One region of the Pantoea sp. sgz302252 genome, then DNA from elsewhere that is predicted to be linked to it. Evidence: riboswitches for the same ligand, from Rfam matches in the RefSeq annotation. Region 1 holds a riboswitch; the other holds the start of a gene.

Region 1 (5,576 bases):
CACTCATAAGACTTGGTATTCATTTTTCGTCCGAGGACGTTAAGAATCCATGTCACTTTGAGTGCCCACACAGATTGTCTGATAAATTGTTAAAGAGCAGTTGAAACGCGGCTTTCGCTCACCGTTTCGAGGTCCCGTATAATACGTTTTCCTCTTTCAGAGTCAAGCATTTATTTTTCGCTTTTCTCTGTCAGAATTTCCGGAGAAACCCTGCTGACCCGGCGGCTTGCCTGCCGTTGTTCCGTGTCAGTGGAGGCGCATTATAGGGAGTTCTGAGACGTTGACAAGAGCTGTTTGCAAAAAAGATTTCAACCGTCTCTTTTTTACTCAAACGCCTGGTTAACAGCCAGTTTTTCGAGCCTTTCGAAGCCATAACGCTGTAAAACGGGGAAAAGTTGTTCAGTTTCTGCCGTCTGTGCCATACAGAAGGCAATATTAGACTCTGTCGATTTCGCGTCTGGCGCTTCATGCTCCAGAAGCCATGCCGTGCGTCGTGCAATCGCAGCCCCAGAATCTACCAGCCGGGTTCCTTCTGGTAACACTTCAAGCAGCTCCTCTTGTAATAGAGGGAAATGAGTGCAACCCAGCACAACAGTATCTGGCGGCTCTGGCATTCTCAGCCACGGCTTCAGGATGCGACGGAGTTCATCGAGCGGCACCGGCTCACCGTGTAATTTCGCTTCCGCCAATACCACCAGCTCAGCAGAACCCAGCATTTCTATCTGGCATTCGTTAGCAAAGCGCTCAATCAGCTCATGCGTATAAGGGCGCTTAACCGTTCCGCGCGTCGCCAGTAGCCCAACAATGCCATTGGCGGTTAAACGTGCCGCGGGTTTTATTGCAGGCACAACGCCCACAACCGGGAAGGCAAACTTTTCGCGTAATGCAGGAAGTGAAACGGTACTCGCGGTGTTACAGGCAATCACGGCAAGTGCCAGTGGATAACGAGCCTGTACCGCCGTCACAATTTCAAGGACACGCTCAACAATGAAAGCTTCAGTCTTCTCTCCATAAGGAAAGGCGACATTGTCGAAAGCGTAGATGTAATGGAGATCCGGCAGCAGGTGCCGAATCTCATCATAGACCGACAACCCACCGACCCCGGAATCAAACACCAGGACGGTGGGACGTAGATCAGAAGGTGTAGCTGCCAGACAAGGTGTATTCCCGTCCTGCAGTTTCGTAGCCATAAACTGTCTCGTAATCTTTATCGAACAGATTAGCGATTTTACCACGAACTGTAAGGTTAGAGGTGATCGGATATGAAACCGCCACATCCCACAGGCTGACGCCGCCCATTTTCACAGTCTGGTAGGTGTTGAAGTCTGTATCGTAGCGAGAACCGAGATATTGGTAGGTCAGCCCCCAGTCGAAGTCATACACCTGCCAGTCGAGCTGATACTTCACCTGCTGTTTGGCGCGACGCGACAACAGCTCATTGGTCTGAGCGTCACGAGCATCCAGATAGTCATAACTTACGGTATGCGCCAATGGTCCCGTGTCGAACGATGCGGAGGCTTCAACACCTTTAATACGCGCTTTGCCTACGTTGTAGTATTTCTGCAGATGGCTGTCGTAATCGATGAGGTTATCCACATCATTACGGTAGCCCGACAGGCGCCAGTTCACACCAGCAGTCAGGCCTTCAAATGCACCTTCCCACTGCTTGCTCTCTTCTGGATCAAGATCTTCGTTGCCGTAGAAGCCATAAAGCTGACCAAGATTAGGCGCTTTGAACGCGGTGCCATAGGAAGCAACGAAGCGGTAGCCTTCAACAAACTCCCAGGCCGCACTGCCCTGCCAGGTACCATGAGTACCAAACTGAGAGTTATCATCGCCGCGGGCTGCACCTTCGAAGGTGAAATCACCCAATTGCTGCAGGCCAGTCAAATAAATGCCGGTGTTACGCAAGTCATAGCCATTGGTAACGTAGCTTGTCCCTGGCTCGGTGCTTTGCTTCTGCCAGTCAACGCCCGCGCCGATGTTGCCATGACCAATATCGACAGAGTTAGCCCACTGGAGATTGTACTGCTGGACCTCATCGAGGGTCGCCGTTGAGTCATAGCGACCCAGATTTGGATCGTAGTTATAGTCTTTGCTGTGGCTGTAGCTGGAAAGCAGTTGGGAATGGAAGATGTCATTGTTGAAACGAACACCCACATCCCAGGTTTGACTATAGAGTTGGCGGGTATCCACTGTGGAATCAGGGCTGGAATAACCGTCATACGCAGTACGGTTGTCGTAACCATAACCACGAACAAATGCGCTCCATTCATCGGAGAAGCTATGTTCCAGAGCGCCATACAGCGTTTTACTCATAAAACCGTCGCGATCAGGCTGAGCGACACCGCCGTTGTTGCCATCCGCTACCACATCATAGCCTTTGGAATAGGTGTAATCCCCGGAGAGCGTAACGCGTGTATTGTCGCCGAGCTTTTGCTGCGTGCTGGCGTTGTAATCCTGATAACCGTGTGAGCCCACGCCTGCATTCAGCGTAGTGCCATCTTTCTCACGGGTAGTAATAATGTTGATTACACCACCGATAGCATCGGAGCCATACACCGCAGAACGTGGTCCTCGAACATATTCGATACGCTGTACCAGGCTAATAGGGAACTGGCTCAAATCTGACGAACCACTAACACCAGCCTGGTTCAGGCGAATACCATCCACCAAAATCAGCACATGGCTGGAGTTGGTACCGCGAATGAAAACAGAGGAGAGCTGACCCATACCGCCGTTTTGGGCGATATCCACACCCGGCAGTCGACGCATGACGTCCGTCAGAGATTGAGACTGCCAGCGATCGATATCCTGACGGGTAACGACACTCACTGGCGCCAGAACGGTATTAACAGGCTGTTGAAAACGATTTGCCGTAACGACCATCGTGTCTGAGCTGCTGTCCTGCGCCCAGCCAGAAAATGCTGTGACGGAGAGCGCCGTCAGCAGCGAAGCTTTTTTAATCATTGTTAAAGCATCCAATAAATAAGAAGGATGCCGCTGGCTTCATCAGTAGTTCGCGATGATGAAGATCCGTTGCGACGTACTCCGGCAGGTCTTCGGGCTAGAAGGCCCCCGAACAAAATCGGGGTAATGAAATGAAGACTTCCCGCCAAAGGCAGTGTCTGCTTACGCTCTCATTTCGCCTTACTTTACCGCTGCGCGTCAGCTCCAGATTTGCACTGGATTCCCTTTTAACTCACAAGACCGGAAACAGGATGCTACATTCAGTAACAGGCTTATGTCGAGGAAGTCCCGCTTCGTTTCGGAAAACATCAAGGCTGGACATCCTCTGAGCATTCCCTACAATCCCCGCGTTATTCATCTCTTTCAGGAAGCATCATGACCCCCGAACACCTGCCGACAGAACAGTACGAGGCCCAACTGGCGGAGAAAGTCGTCCGCCTGCAAAGTATGATGGCGCCCCATAACGCACCCGTTCCGGAGGTGTTCCGCTCGCCTGTGAGCCATTACCGTATGCGCGCCGAGTTCCGCATGTGGCACGACGGAGACGATCTCTATCACATCATTTTTGATCAAGAGACGAAGCAGCGTATTCGCGTCGATACCTTCCCGGCGGCCAGCGAGTTAATCAACGCATTAATGAAAGCGGTGCTGGACGGCGTAAAAGCAGAGAAAACGCTGCGTCACAAGCTGTTCCAGATTGATTACCTGACCACCATGAGCAATCAGGCGATTGTCTCTCTGCTTTATCATAAGAAGCTGGATGAGGAATGGCAGGAAGCGGCAACCAAACTGCGTGATGCCCTGCGTGTCGCCAACCTGAATGTGCACCTGATTGGCCGTGCGACGAAAACCAAAATCGCGCTGGATCAGGACTATATTGATGAACGCCTGCCGGTTGGCGGTCGTGAAATGATTTACCGCCAGGTGGAAAACAGCTTCACCCAGCCGAACGCCGCGATGAACATTCAGATGCTCGAATGGGCACTGGATGCTACGCAAAACTCGAAAGGTGATTTGCTGGAACTGTACTGCGGCAACGGCAACTTCTCGCTGGCGCTGGCGCGAAACTTTGATCGCGTACTGGCGACAGAAATTGCCAAACCGTCTGTCGCCGCGGCGCAGTACAACATTGCCGCCAACCACATTGATAACGTGCAAATCATCCGTATGTCAGCGGAAGAGTTTACTCAGGCAATGAACGGCGTGCGCGATTTCAACCGCTTGCAGGGCATTGATTTGAAGAGCTATCAATGTGAGACGATTTTCGTTGATCCCCCGCGCAGCGGGCTGGACAGCGAAACCGAGAAGATGGTGCAGGCCTACCCACGCATCCTTTATATCTCCTGCAATCCGGAAACACTCTGCAAGAATCTGGAAACGTTAGGTCAAACCCACAAGGTAGAACGTCTGGCGTTATTTGATCAGTTCCCTTACACCCATCATATGGAGTGTGGGGTCTGGTTAACCAGGAGATAAATCCTTTGTAGGCCGGATAAGCGAAGCGCCATCCGGCAAAATGGCAGGTAGCGTGATGCTTACCTGCCTTAAAAACAACGAAATTACTCAGTCACTTCCGCTTTGCGGTTACGCATCCTGAAAGCAATCCAGAACACCATCACCACCGACAGTACTGCCGGGAAGAAGTTAGAGCCAATATCCGGATATTCTGCACGCACGACAGTGCTGTACACCAACACCCCCAGAATGAAACAGGCGGCGGCAAGCCCTGGCAGGCCAACAGGCATGGTGCGATTTTGATAACGTTGATGCAGACAATACACCGTCAGCACCAGCGCGATAAGCGGGAAGACGGAAAACGGCACGATAGAACTGAAGAGTGCAGCGAATGTTCCGTTAATGGATAAACCAGCGATCAGCGCCAGCAACAACGTACCTCTGTCTTGACCTGTCTGTTTCATTGCTTGTCCTTCACGTTATTCAGAATGATGTGTCTTTTCTTGTTCGCGGCGATACCAGTAATACGCGCCTTTGGAGATCATCCTCAGTTGCAATACCAGTCGCTCTTCTAATTGTCGGCGTTGCTCAGGGCCGACATCCAGTGCCTCCGCGCCCGCACTGAAAACAATGGTCACCATCGCTTCGGCTTGTGCCTCAGTAAAGGCGCGCGGCATATGGTTTTCGATTTCCAGATAGTCAGCAAGTTCCGCAATAAAGTGCTGAATTTCACGCGCCACCGCGGCACGAAACGCCGCAGAGGTGCCGGAACGTTCACGCAGCAATAAGCGAAAGGCGTTCGGATTATTACCGATAAACTCCATAAAGGTAGAAACAGAGGTACGGATAACGCTGCCGCCTTTGGCGATGCGCTGGCGTGCCTGACGCATCAGCTGGCGCAGCATCAACCCGCTTTCGTCTACCATGGTCAGCCCGAGTTCATCCACATCGCGGAAATGGCGATAAAACGAGGTTGGCGCAATACCCGCCTCACGTGCCACTTCACGCAGGCTGAGGCTGGCAAAACTTCTTTCCCCGCTCAACTGGCTAAATGCGGCTTCCACCAGCGAACGCCGGGTTTTTTCTTTTTGTTGCGCTCTTACGCCCATCACGATGTCTGAATCCTTCCCTCTGCGTTGCTGGCACTATAC
Region 2 (5,576 bases), on a different contig from region 1:
TCATGTACGATTAAGCGACAATCGCTGGTTGGGGCGATATGCAGCTGCCCACGCTCATCAATTCGCAGTCGCAGCATTGGGTGGCGCTGCAATAGCTGACCAAACGCGACCTCAAGCCGTTGCGGATTTAATGCTTTCCCTTCCAGTTCCAGGTAGAAATGGGCGCTAACGCCCCCTAATTGCTGCTGCTCCTGTCGGCCAATCCAGAAGGCATGCTGCATTGTCGCAAGGTCGAAAAAACCCTCGTCCACCGCAGAGGCAACAGGCGCGGGTTCTTCCCGCAGTCCGGGGCTATCGGCTATCGCTTGCCGCCATTCACCCACGGTTCGTTTGAGGATTAAGTCAGAAAAGCGAATATCAATCCCGTCACGCCGCAACTGCGATGCCGCCCGCATGGTGCGTAGCGAATCGAGCCCCTGGTGGATTAAATCGCAGTCATCATCTAATTGAGCTTCGGGAATGGTTAATAGCTGGCTGAGTAAACGCTTTAGTTTGTCGTCCTGCGGATTCATGAAATATGCACTCCTTGTTTTTCAGCGCCGGAACCGTTACCGGACAAAAAACGGATGTGTCGTTATCATGTTTTTTTAGCGACCGTAGGTCATGTTTATTCAATTATTCGAAAAGACATTTAGTTATTCGATTAGACAGCAACGAGGTTGTGGTGCGTGCGGGTGCGCTGGCTCCAGCATGCTGACAAGATAACGGTTTGATGTTTTCGGTTTGTTATGATGCCGCGATGTGTGTATTCAGCCAATTACTGGCAAAGGCGATCCCCGTCAGAGGAGCCAAATTTAGAAAAGCCTGCTTTCGAGCAGGCTTTCAGATTGCTGACAAAGAAGGAAAAAGCGTGGTTTTTCCTTCTTTGTGGTGAGCAGCCGAAAATCAATGAATTGATTTTCCTGGTTTTTTGTTCGGTCGTTAATGACAAAACAGTACTCGTTAGAGGTTTGTCATCAGTCTCAAAGCCTGCTTTCGAGCAGGCTTTTTGCTTTTCTAGATTTGGTAGTCAATCGCCGCTTCTTCAGGCTCCATCACCTGACGTTTGATTTCGTCGACGGAAAGCCCTGCATTACAGAGTTCAAGGAAACGCCACACGTAGTTTCGCTGAAGCTGGCCTCGCTTCAGGCCCAGCCAGACAGTATTGGCATCGAACAGATGATGCGTATCGAGGCGAGTGAAACACCCTGTTTCCTGATTATCGCCCGATTGTTCCGCCACCAACCCTACGCCCAGCCCCAACTCTACATAGGTTTTGATCACATCAGAATCTTGCGCACTCAGCACAATATCCGGCACCAGACCTTTACGATTGAAGGCTTCATCAATACGTGAACGGCCAGTAATCCCCTGGCGATAGGTAATTAGCGGCCAGCGAGCAATGGCTTCCAGGGTTAATGGCGACGTTTGTGTCAAAGGGTGGCCTTCGGGGACTAACAGGTTGTGATGCCAGCGAAACCATGGGAACGCGACCAACGTGGTGTCATTACTCAGACGTTCACTGGCGATACCGATATCCGCCCCACCGTTATGCAGCAATGCCTCAATTTCCTGCGGCGTGCCCTGGATAAGCTCCAGGCGAACATCCTTGAACAATTCGCGGAAAGCTTTGATAACTGGCGGCAAACTATAGCGCGCCTGGGTGTGAGTGGTGGCGATAGTCAGCACACCCGAAGCGTCATTGGTGAACAGATCCGCCAGGCGGCGCACATTGCTCGCCTCATTCAGGATACGTTCAGCGATAACAAGAAGCGCTTTACCCGGTTCGGTCATGCCTAACAAACGTTTGCCGCGACGGATGAAAATCTCGATGCCGAGTTCTTCCTCCAGTTCACGGATATGGCGGCTAACGCCAGATTGCGAGGTATAAAGCATATTGGCGACTTCCGTCAGGTTGTAATCCTGCCGTGCCGCCTCGCGAATTATTTTCAATTGCTGGAAATTCACCCTTTCCTCCAGGGACCTTCAGACATAACGCTATTGTTAGAGTCTGCGGCCCTGGCGAACAAATAATAAAAACCAGCAACTTATTCCATTACGCTATATCAACTGACCAGCTGGAGTTCACGATTCTCCAGCGACGGGCGGCTGACCAGCGACATCAGGATCTCTTTTACCGCCTGAGCCTGTGGCGACAACGAACCACGAGCAGACATATTGAGCGACAACGGTAAGCTCATCGACGGCGTGGTGATTCGCGCCATCCAGCCATTGGCTGAAGCACACAGGGTTCGGGCAGCTGATTCAGGCAGCACCGTCACGCCCATTCCGCTGGCAACGGCCGCCGTCAGCGTAGAAATAGACTCAATTTCCCCAATGATTTTTACCGTCAGTCGGCGCAGGGAAAACGCTTCATCCACTCGTGCCCGCACGGCGCTGTAGTCACGCGGCAGGAACAAATTCATTTCGGCGATAGCCAGCAGATCAACACTCTGACCAGGACAATCGCGCGTGCCCACCAGCCACAAATCCTCTTTCAGCAGTTGTTGACTGGTGAGTCCTGCAACGGGTGAACGTTCGTACAGCACGGCCATATCCAGTTGACTGTTCAGCAATTTATCGTTCAGTACACTGCCACTGTTCTCATGCAAATAGACCATCACTTCAGGCAGTTCATTGCGCACAGCCTGAAGCAGCGGCATGGTCACCGAAGACGCCGCAGTTCCTGGTGCCAGGCCAATGGACACCTGACCGCTGAGCGTCCGACCAATAGTGTTGACGGCAAGCTGGGCCTGTTCGCACTGACGCAAAATGGTCCGCGCATGGGTATAGAGAATTTTTCCGGCTTCTGTCGGCGTCACTCCCCGCTTGGTGCGAATCAGGAGTTGCTGATCCATCTCACCTTCGAGCGTAGCCACCTGCTGGCTCAATGCAGGCTGAGCGATATGCAACACCTCAGCAGCCTGAGTCAGGCTGCCGATATCGACGATTTTCACGAAGTATTTCAGTCGTCTTAAGTTCATTTTGCCTCCAGTTTGGGGATGCCAGTACCAGGCCGGCGATTCAGTTGTCGGAGGAGTTGCAATATGCTTGCCAGTTTTTGAGCACTCGCCTGAAGCGTGCCTGACCGGCCGCAAAATAAGAGATTCTGATAATATTCTCCCTTTTAGTAGCCAGCCAATGGATTGCGCTATGCCCCATCCAGGGACGCGCTGCACCAATGCGGTGCGCGTGGCGCTTATTTTCCGCGACGACTCTGGCTCAATGACGCTTAGGTTTTTAAAAAAGCGGACAGAAAATGCACCAATGCACTCACCGGTTTGCCCTCTGCGAAAAGTGAGTGGATAACGGGCTGCGGCCTTGCGTGGATAAGCAACACCACGGGCATTGACGGTATCTCACGAGCGAAAGCCGACAGCGACTCGGTCAGTGCAGGGGGCGCACCAAGGATCATCACCACCGAGAAATGGGCAAATGCCTCCTGAAAAGCGTTCATCATCTTTTCAGGTGGAACAAAAACCTCACCGGCACCTTGTTGGGTGCTAAAGCAAGACAAAGGCAGGGCTTCTGCCAGGCGTGTAGCCAACGCCTCCTTGTCTTGAGCCAGATTAAAAAGCGCAATTGACTCAGGCTGGACTGTCGCCCGGAAAGGTTTTTCTTCCACAGAAGGCGACAGCGCGTGAACATCTTTTAAGACGCGCAGTGGCGTGAGCCGCAAAGGGTCTGCCACAGGCAAACCAGCAGGCTGCTGCGCTGTTACGTTTCGCAGAACACGCCCGACATGAGCATTCAGATACTGTTTTGCTACCATCCCCTGATCCTCTTCAGGGTGGTAAGGGTCATGTTTAGTGACGTGCAGCGACACTGACGCGCCACGCGTCTCTGAGCAACCCACTTCCCACCGAAGTTGTTGGTCATCACCAGCAGGCAGGTCTTCTGGCTGAGCGTCATCCTCACCCGTCCTTCCCAATCTTGCGATCAGTGGTTCTACGGGTTCGTCGGCATCACAGCAGCGGGGGCTGCGGGGGATTTTCACCCCCTTCCCTGCCACAAATGTGGCTAACCTGTTGGCTTATCGGGCGGCTTTCGCCGCGTTTACATTAACGCCCGACCCACAACGTACCCACTAACTCATTTCATGGGCAGGCATGGGCGTGGCTGTGTCTTTCCTTTGCTGACGAAAAACCTGCGGCGTCACCTGGTAGGTTTGACGAAAGACTTTGCAAAAATAGCTGGGTTGAGAAAAGCCCAAATTGCGGGCAATGCTGGCAATACTCCAGTCACTGTGGCAAAGCAGCTCTTTGGCGTTCGCCATACGCTGCTGAGTCACCCACGCATTGAAGCCAATCCCCTGATATTTTTTGAATAATTTGCTGAAATAGTACGGGCTGAGATAGACGTGAGAAGCCACCTCTTCGAGCCGGAGTTCCTCCGAGAGGTGTGCCTCAATATAGCGCAAGGCTTTTTTCATTTTGCTGTCATGCGGCAGAGGCTGCTTGCGGCTTACCGCAGCGGGCTCGGGATTATCCTTGATCATCACAAAACTGAGCTGCTTTTTAAGGTAGTTCTCGACAATCAGCTTCAGCAGTTCCGCCGAGGCGATAATTCGGGCGTAGTCTACCTCTGGGACATTAAGAAACTCGTTGAGCAAATCAGGATCTGCACGCCAGCATTCGTCCACCCGAAGAATGTCCACCAGCTCGACATCGTGACTCAGCCTTACCTGGCCGCACAGCACAAAACCCACCAGATGCCCGGCAATCACTAAAGGAATGGAAAAATCAGTGAGCCCGGCATGACAACGATAGATACAAGGCTCATCGGATTTCGAGGCCTCCAGCCCGCCACAACGATCGCTTAATCGGCAGCGAGAACTGTGCTGTGGATGCTGACGCATCAACTGACAGAACGGGGTAAAATTGAACAACTCAGAAATTTCATCGCCATGAATGTTGACGACCACGACCGCCAGACCGGTGGCTTTCGCAAAATCCTGGGCAATTTTATTAATAAGCTCTGAGTTAAGGGTACTTGCAGATATCATGACATCCCTCCTCAGTTAATTTATTGTTATAGCGTTGAACCATGCAGAGTATTTCCGTTCAACACCTGACACAGCGTAAATGAAGAATAAAAGGGACAATACCAAAAGTCTCCTGTTGCCAGGAGACTTTTCCACCATTAGTGAAAGCAGATCACGAAAAGCTTTTCTATGTTGCATCAATCTGTGATCTGCGGCGAGCCAGCTCGCATTTTATTCAATAGCGCAGGTATTACAAGGCAGGTTCTTACCAATGAAAAAGCGATAAATAGCCGCACCAATACAAGCACCAATAACAGGTGCCACTATCGGTACGACAAAATAAGGAATATCCCGACCGCCGGTCATCGCAATATCGCCCCACCCGGCAAACCAGGTGAACAGCTTCGGCCCAAAGTCACGAGCAGGGTTCATGGCAAAACCAGTTAACGGTGCCGTGGCGGCCCCAAGCACCGCGACTAAAAGCCCAATCAGCAGAGGGGCCAGCGCACCTTTTGGCACGCCATTGCCGTCGTCCGTCAGCGCCATGATCATTCCCATCAGCATTGAGGTGATAACCACTTCGACCAGCGCGGCCTGCCACACACTGATGGTC

Evidence for each region. Region 1 has a riboswitch for cobalamin ahead of btuB (TonB-dependent vitamin B12 receptor BtuB). Riboswitches for the same ligand answer to the same signal wherever they lie in the genome.
Region 2: it holds a riboswitch for cobalamin, as region 1 does, so the genes downstream of both, ACLW56_RS19885 (hypothetical protein) here and btuB (TonB-dependent vitamin B12 receptor BtuB) in region 1, are expected to answer to the same signal.

The regions. Positions count from the first base shown of each region.
Region 1 covers NZ_JBLFJW010000015.1:113,138-118,713, reverse strand. Annotated here, with positions in the region: gene murI (glutamate racemase) at 324-1,190, opposite strand; gene btuB (TonB-dependent vitamin B12 receptor BtuB) at 1,135-2,970, opposite strand; cobalamin riboswitch at 3,036-3,230, opposite strand; gene trmA (tRNA (uridine(54)-C5)-methyltransferase TrmA) at 3,346-4,446, shown strand; gene ACLW56_RS13380 (YijD family membrane protein) at 4,530-4,889, opposite strand; gene fabR (HTH-type transcriptional repressor FabR) at 4,905-5,537, opposite strand.
Region 2 covers NZ_JBLFJW010000031.1:40,520-46,095, forward strand. Annotated here, with positions in the region: gene ACLW56_RS19870 (amino acid adenylation domain-containing protein) at 1-512, opposite strand, end outside; gene cbl (HTH-type transcriptional regulator Cbl) at 997-1,947, opposite strand; gene nac (nitrogen assimilation transcriptional regulator NAC) at 2,046-2,963, opposite strand; gene ACLW56_RS19885 (hypothetical protein) at 3,212-3,670, opposite strand; cobalamin riboswitch at 3,849-4,023, opposite strand; gene pocR (transcriptional regulator PocR) at 4,067-4,984, opposite strand; gene pduF (propanediol diffusion facilitator PduF) at 5,195-5,576, opposite strand, start outside.